2 linked regions of the Desulfosporosinus acidiphilus SJ4 genome follow. The protein of the gene in region 1 binds, or shares a complex with, the protein of each later gene. Links are inferred from orthologs where the notes say so. Each region holds a gene or a part of one and is shown on either strand. Other genes may lie near its edges.

Region 1 (4,159 bases):
TGATCCTTCAGTGTCAGCACTTCATACGTACCCATGTTTACCATGGGTTCAATAGCCAAGGCCATACCTACCTCGAGTCGTGGTCCCCGGCCGGGCTTGCCAAAATTAGGGATCTGCGGGTCTTCATGCATGGCTCGGCCAATCCCGTGCCCTACATAATCACGCACAACCGAAAAACCATGTTTCTCTACGTGCGTCTGAACTGCGTGGGATACATCATAAAGACGATTTCCAACCTTTGCCTGGGCAATACCTAACATTAGTGACTCCTCTGTGACCTTAAGGAGTTTAAGGAGATCTTCAGTAACTTCCCCGATTGGCAAAGTTACGGCGGAATCTCCGAAGTATCCGTCAATGACCGCGCCGCAATCAATACTGATAATATCTCCAGATTCTAAACTCCTTAAACTTGGGAATCCATGAACCACTTGTTCATTAACTGAAGTACAGAGGGTTGCCGGAAACCCGTTATAGCCTTTAAACGCCGGAATTGCTCCTTGTGCTCGAATATAATCTTCTGCCATGCGATCCAGTTCAAGGGTCGTTATTCCCGGCTTTGCAGCATCCCGCATTAGAGCAAGAGTATCTGCCACAATTTTTCCTGCCTTACGCATCCGCTTAAACTGATTTGCATTTTTAAGCTCTATCATGGTTAATTAGCCCAAGGCCTTAAGAATATCCGCAAAGACCTTATCGATTGGCTGATCGCCATTGATGCGTTTCAACAGTCCTTGTTGTTGATAAAAATTAATCAAGGGTTCTGTTTGATCATTATAGACATTTAAGCGGTTTTTGGCAGTTTCCACTGTGTCGTCGGAGCGTTGATAAAGCTCTCCGCCGCATTGACCACAGACGCCTTCCTGTTGGGGAGGATTGAAAATCATATGATATGAAGCTCCGCATTTACGGCAAACACGGCGGCCGGTTAGACGCGGAATCAAGACGTCTTCTGCTACTTCGATATTAATAACGCCATCAAGCTTCATTCCAAGACGATCCAAGATCTCATTTAAAGCATTCCCTTGTGCTAGTGTACGCGGGAATCCATCAAGTAGGAACCCTTCAGCACAATCAGGTTGTGCTAAACGTTCTGCAACAATTCCAATGGTTACTTCATCAGGAACTAATCCACCGGCATCCATATAGGACTTCGCTTTCAAACCTAAAGCTGTTCCGTCTTTAATAGCTGCACGGAACATATCACCTGTGGAAATGTGTGGGAAGTGGAATTTCTCCACCAGTGGACCTGCTTGAGTACCTTTACCTGCACCTGGACCGCCCATTAATATTATTTTCATCTCTCTCTTCCTCCTTTACTTCATAAACCCTTGATAATGCCTTGACATAAGTTGGGATTCGATCTGTTTCATCGTTTCAAGCGCAACCCCAACTACGATCAGAAGGGAAGTACCACCAAAATAGATGTTTTTAAGACCTGTCAGTCCCATGACTATTGTCGGTAGGATTGCTATCAATGCTAGGAATATGCCGCCTGCCAGCGTAATCCGGCTTAAGATCTTGGAGAGATACTCAGCCGTAGGGCGCCCAGGACGAAGGCCAGGGATAAATCCTCCATACTTCTTCAAGTTGTCTGCTACATCCGCTGGATTAAAGGTAACAGCCGTGTAGAAGTAAGTAAAGAATATTATGAGCACACCGTAGACCAACAAGTAAGGGATCGATTGAACCGTCCCATTCATGCTGAACCAAGTGTTGACAAATCTCGCAAATCCAGAAGTAGGCATCCATGTTGCAATGGTCTGCGGAAACGCGAGCAAGGAAATCGCAAAAATGACCGGAATAACACCGGCTTGATTAACCTTCAAAGGGATATGGCTGCTTTGTCCACCGTAGACACGGCGTCCAACAACTCTCTTGGCATACTGAACTGAGACCCTTCGTGTACCTTCCTGAACATAGATAACTCCTGCGATAATAAATACCACAATGACTGCTAAGCCGAGAAGGCTGAAGATATTGATCTCATGAACCGTAAACAAGCTGTATAAATATCCGAGGGCACTTGGAACCCGTGAAACGATACCTGCAAAAATAATCAGTGAGATACCATTTCCAACTCCGTTTTCAGTAATTGCTTCACCAAGCCACATTAAAAATGCCGTTCCGGCAGTCAGAACGAGGGCTACTAAAAGGTAAACCGCCCACTTCCATGCGGAGCTGGGAACCATTAAGGCAGTACGGATCCCAAAGGTAAGACCAAAAGCTTGAATAAACCCTAAAGCAACTGTTCCATAACGCGTATATTGCGTTATCTTTTTGCGGCCATATTCTCCTTCTTTAGAGAGTCTCTCTAAAGAAGGGATGACAATCGTCAGCAGCTGAAGAATGATGGAAGCTGTTACGTAAGGTGTAATACTCAAAGCAAATACCGTAAGCCGTTTGAAGGAACCTCCTGAGAGCGTGTCCATAAAATCGAACATGCCCCCAGTTCCAAGCATATTCTTCAAAACTTCATGATTTACAAAAGGAATGGGAATATGTGCTCCGATACGGAAGATCAGGAACATAAGAAGGGTGTAACCGATTTTCTTCCTGAGATCCGCTACATTCCACGCATTCTTCAGGGAATCGAAAATCATCCTATTCCACCTCTACTTTTCCACCAGCTGCAACAATTTTTTCTACCGCAGCCGGGCTGACTTTGTCAATTTTGACGGTCAGAGCTTTGGTCAATTCCCCCGTTGCTAAAATCTTGACACCATCTTTTACGGCCTTAATCAGACCGCTCTCTAAGAGGCTTTCAAGGGTGATTTCCGTCCCGTTTTCAAATCGTTCTAAATCCCGAACATTCAGGGCTACGATTTCTTTTCTGGATCTATTGGAAAATCCTCGTTTCGGCATTCTGCGATAGAGTGGATTTTGTCCGCCTTCAAAACCGGGACGGACACCTCCACCTGCTCGGGAATTTTGCCCTTTATGCCCTTTGCCGGCGGTTTTGCCGTTTCCCGATCCAATGCCGCGGCCAAGACGTTTCGGGGCATGAGTTGAACCTTCAGCAGGCTTGAGATCATGCAGTTTCATGCTCGCCCACACCTCCTTCTATTGAACTTGTTCGACTGTAACTAAATGCATGCATTTATGAATCATCCCTAAAATGCTCGGGGAGTCTTCATGAACGGCACTAGAGCCTACCTTACCTAAGCCAAGTGCTTGCAGTACTTTATGCTGTGCCTTAGAATATCCGATCGGACTTTTCGTCAGCGTCACTTTAATTTTCATGACCAACCCTCCTTAACCTAGAATTTCTTCTACGTTTTTACCTCGGAGTTTGGCAATCTCATCCGGACGCTTAAGAGATTTTAACGCAGCCATTGTCGCATTGACCATATTATGCGCGTTTGCCGAACCCAAAGACTTTGCTAAGATATCATGCACTCCTGCTGCTTCAAGAACCGCACGAACAGCACCTCCGGCAATGACACCAGTTCCTTTGGAAGCAGGTTTCAATAAAACTTGTCCTGCGCCAAAGATCCCAATAATTGGATGAGTAATGGTTGTTCCGTGCATAGGAACGGAATGGAGGTTCTTCTTCGCATCTTCGACGCCCTTACGAATAGCCTCCGGAACTTCACTGGCTTTACCCAGTCCTGCTCCAACACGTCCATGACCATCACCGACAACAACGAGAGCACTGAAACTAAAACGGCGTCCGCCCTTTACAACTTTAGCAACACGGGCTATATGAACAACCCTCTCGTTCAATTCCGACTTGTTTGCTTCGAATTTCGCCAACTTGATTTTTCCCTCCTTTACCCTAGCTTAAAAGCTGAGTCCAGCTTCACGTGCTGATTCTGCTAATGCAGAAATTCGGCCATGATAGATATTTCCGCCACGATCGAAAACAACCTGCGTAATTCCTTTATCAAGAGCCTTTTTAGCAATTAATTCGCCGACTTTTTGTGCCCCGGCAGTATTACCGCCGGACAGATTTGCTGCTTTAAATTCCGAGTCAAGAGAAGAAGCCGCAGCCAAAGTGACGCCAAGCTCATCATTGATGATTTGCGCGTAGATATGATTCAAGCTTCGGAAAACCGCTAAACGCGGACGATCAGCCATCCCGATAATAGTTTTCCGGATACTCTTATGCTTTTTCAAACGTAGAGCCTTTCGGTCAATGCGCTTAATCAAAGGGAACACA
Region 2 (3,237 bases), 4.3 Mb from region 1 along the record:
ATTTTCAATGGAATGTAAGGATTATCATGGAATTAAAATTAACATTAGTAGAATTCAAGAAGAATATAATTCTGTTTTTAAACAAATCTTTAAAAAACCTTAGTGGACGCTAAATCTCCAAGTTTAATAATCCTTATTCCTTTCTTTAAGCGCTCTTTCAATTTCCCGTTTGCTTTCACGTTCTGCGAGGGACTGACGCTTGTCATAATTCTTCTTGCCTTGGGCGACTCCCAATTCAACTTTTGCCAAACCTCTTTTTAAATAAATCTTGACCGGTACCAAGGTTAGCCCTTGCTGCTGTATTTTTCCGACAAGTTTATTGATTTCCGACCGGTGCAATAGTAATTTTCTAGGCCTCAAAGGGTCGTGATTAAAACGATTTCCTTGTTCATAAGGACTAATATGCATTTGATAAACCCAAATCTCACCATTATTCAAATTGGCGTAACTGTCTTTTAAATTAGCTCTTCCGTTCCTGATGGATTTAATTTCAGTCCCGGTAAGAATGATTCCGGCTTCGATACGCTCTTCAATAAAATAATCATGGAAAGCTTTGCGGTTTTCAGAAACAACTTTAATTCCTTCAGAAGGCATTCATAACCCTCCTCTCGTTATTATTATACTACATATTACCACTATGTCATGGTTATTTCCTATTTTATCCACTCTTTTACCCATACAGCAGCTTTGTATTCCAACTAAACTAAGGTACTCAGGATTGACTGTGGAAGTGCCAAAACTATATTGCAGATGGTTTAAATATAGTCGAAATGGACATGACCAGATTCCTGCAATTAATGTAAATATATCATATCTCCGGATTAAAGTTATTGAATTCCTGAAGAAACCCGTCAACCTTTCGGACAACCTCGTCTCGTTCAGGCCCAAGTGTTAATATGTGTCCTGAATGCTCCCAAAAAAGCACTTCGGATTTTCGAGCATTAATGTTCTTGCTAATAAGCTGAACACTGATTGGGTCGACGGTAAAGTCTTTTCGGCTTTGCATCAATAAGGCCGGGCATTTAATCCTCTTCAGTTCACGGCGAACCTTACCAATAGCTTTGTTTAAGGATATCAGCGAATCTACCGGAATTTTATCGTAGACAAAACGTTCCGGCTTTTGCTGAGTTGATTTCGATTCCTCGGGGACAATTTGGCCGTTAGTTCTCGAATTCGGTTTTGCCACGAATTTTCGGAAAGGGCGAATCAGGCGAACGTATCGTGTCCTTCGGTCAGCCAACAGCATTGGAGAATTCATCGATACAATCCCATCAATTAAGTCTAGTGTTGCCAAATGGAGCACTAATAACCCTCCCATTGAAAGGCCGATACCGATCACGCGAGAACAGGATTTCCTTAATTCCTTCACACCGGCTTCAGCATCCCTGACCCAGTCTTCCCAGCGTGTCTTCGCCATCTGCTCCGGTGTGCTTCCATGCCCGGCGAGTCTTATTCCCAGCACAGTCCAGCCAAGACCGGACAATTGTTCGCCTAAATAGCGCATTTCGGAAGGCGATCCCGAAAAACCATGGATAAGTAGGCACCCTAAAGAATTTCCGGGAAAATAAAAAGGCTCTACTAAGCGTTTTTTCGGTTTCACTCAAATTCCCCCCTCGCAAAGCTAGATTTACGAAGAAAACTAGCCTCTCACTAAAACCCTTTACCTTTAACTAAAATCTTTTAACTTAAGCCTTTAACTATAGAACATTCTCCTTAATAAGGCACAATATATTAAATATATGTTGATTACAACGATATGAAACAATACTTCTTTGAAGCCTTCCAACAAGACAAACTATACACGAAAGGGGCACTTCATAGGAAGTGTCCCTCATGTATCAAAAATATAGCTTAGGTCTCAAGTTTCGAACTTGATGGTAGCCCGACCTTGATAACCTTTAACCCTAATTCTACTGAACCATACTTAATCCTAAAGAGGCCAGCAAAAAGACAGCTGCTAATATTGCCGTAACCTTGGCAAATAATTCGTCCATGCCTTTCTTCTTGCCAAAGATAGACTCTCCGGCACCGGAAATTGCGCCTGATAACCCCGCGCTTCTGCCGGATTGGAGAAGGACAGTTGCAATTAATCCAATGGAACTAAGAACTAAAACAACGATCAAAGCGATTTTCAAGTAAACACCCCCTAAATACAACATTCCGTTGTATGCCGTCCAAAATAGTCAGTAGGACTATTTTAGCACAAGCCTTCTTAAAACTCAACAAACCTATAAAAAGTATGTTGCTGGTTGGTAAGGGTTATTACTTACTTCTTGCCAGTGCCTTCCGACCGCGATAAATGGCGCTGTCACCGAGCTCTTCTTCGATACGAAGCAGTTCGTTATATTTTGCCACCCGTTCCGTCCGAGCGGGAGCCCCTGTTTTAATCATTCCGGCATTAACCGCTACCGCGATGTGGGCCAGAGTGACGTCTTCGGTCTCACCGGAACGGTGAGAAACAACCGCAGTGTATCCGGCACGTTTAGCCATTTCGATGGCATCAAGGGTCTCGGTGAGAGTTCCGATTTGATTTACTTTAATTAAGATAGAATTGGCGCATTTTGCCTCGATTCCACGCTCTAAGCGGGCTGGGTTGGTAACAAACAAATCGTCTCCAACGAGTTGAACTCGATCTCCCAAACGTGCAGTTAATTTAGCCCAGCCTTCCCAGTCTTCTTCGGCAAGACCATCCTCAATGGAGACAATGGGATAGCGGGTAATTAGGCCTTCATAGTAATCAATCATCTCTTCAGAACTCTTGGTAAGGCCTTCTCCTGCTAAATGATAAGCCCCGTTATCATAAAGTTCTGTGGCAGCAACATCCAAAGCTAAGGCTATTTGTTCCCCCGGAACAAACCCTGCTCTTTGAATGGCATCCATAATGCAAAGCAATGCATCCTCATTCGATTCGAGACTGGGGGCAAAGCCGCCTTCATCGCCAATGGACGTTGCCAAGGACTTTTCCTTAAGAACGGATTTCAGGCTGTGATAGACTTCGGTACCCATGCGCAGAGCTTCCGCAAAGCTCGTGGCTCCTACGGGCATGATCATAAATTCCTGAATATCTACGTTATTGTCCGCGTGTTTCCCGCCATTGAGGATATTCATCATTGGAACAGGAAGTTCTTTAGCATTGACTCCGCCCAAGTATTGATAGAGAGGCAAGCCCAAGGATTCGGCCGCGGCTTTGGCGGCTGCTAAAGATACCCCGAGGATGGCATTGGCGCCAAGTTTACC

Evidence for each region.
Region 2: the proteins of secY (region 1) and secG are in contact, whole or in part, in a crystal structure (PDB 5AWW), measured with the Thermus thermophilus proteins. The link is inferred for Desulfosporosinus acidiphilus SJ4 from one-to-one orthologs. Residues at the interface, in WP_096411648.1 of Thermus thermophilus: Leu14, Gln16, Arg17, Phe20, Ile34, Pro35, Pro37, Ile72, Arg108, Arg109, Asn112, Gln113, Arg116, Ile117, Ile120, Pro145, Gly146, Trp147, Phe152, Phe155, Val156, Val159, Thr160, Val162, Ala163, Gly164, Ala166, Leu167, Trp170, Glu173; in WP_223903268.1 of Thermus thermophilus: Tyr5, Ile9, Tyr12, Leu13, Ala16, Leu19, Val20, Val23, Leu24, Gln26, Glu27, Pro28, Gln30, Gly31, Ala32, Asp34, Leu35, Met36, Gly37, Gly38, Ser39, Ala40, Asp41, Leu42, Phe43, Ala45, Arg46, Val48, Tyr53, Thr56.

What each region holds. Positions count from the first base shown.
Region 1 is NC_018068.1:507,706-511,864, reverse strand. What follows is about bases 458-3,394. They hold secY (preprotein translocase subunit SecY), read right to left. Parts: upstream 2,601-3,394; coding sequence 1,314-2,600; downstream 458-1,313. Other genes in these bases: rpsE (30S ribosomal protein S5), read right to left, coding at 3,253-3,394; rpmD (50S ribosomal protein L30), read right to left, coding at 3,061-3,240; rplO (50S ribosomal protein L15), read right to left, coding at 2,602-3,042; DESACI_RS02495 (adenylate kinase), read right to left, coding at 657-1,298; map (type I methionyl aminopeptidase), read right to left, coding at 458-650. In the rest of the region: more of map, read right to left, coding at 1-457; more of rpsE, read right to left, coding at 3,395-3,753; rplR (50S ribosomal protein L18), read right to left, coding at 3,781-4,149. UniProt on the Bacillus subtilis protein: The central subunit of the protein translocation channel SecYEG. Consists of two halves formed by TMs 1-5 and 6-10.
Region 2 is NC_018068.1:4,770,994-4,774,230, forward strand. Bases 524-3,237 are described here. They hold secG (preprotein translocase subunit SecG), read right to left. Parts: upstream 2,136-3,237; coding sequence 1,911-2,135; downstream 524-1,910. Other genes in these bases: smpB (SsrA-binding protein SmpB), read right to left, coding at 524-594; DESACI_RS21770 (alpha/beta hydrolase), read right to left, coding at 809-1,600; eno (phosphopyruvate hydratase), read right to left, coding at 2,263-3,237. Also shown: more of smpB, read right to left, coding at 124-523. UniProt on the Bacillus subtilis protein: Involved in protein export. Participates in an early event of protein translocation.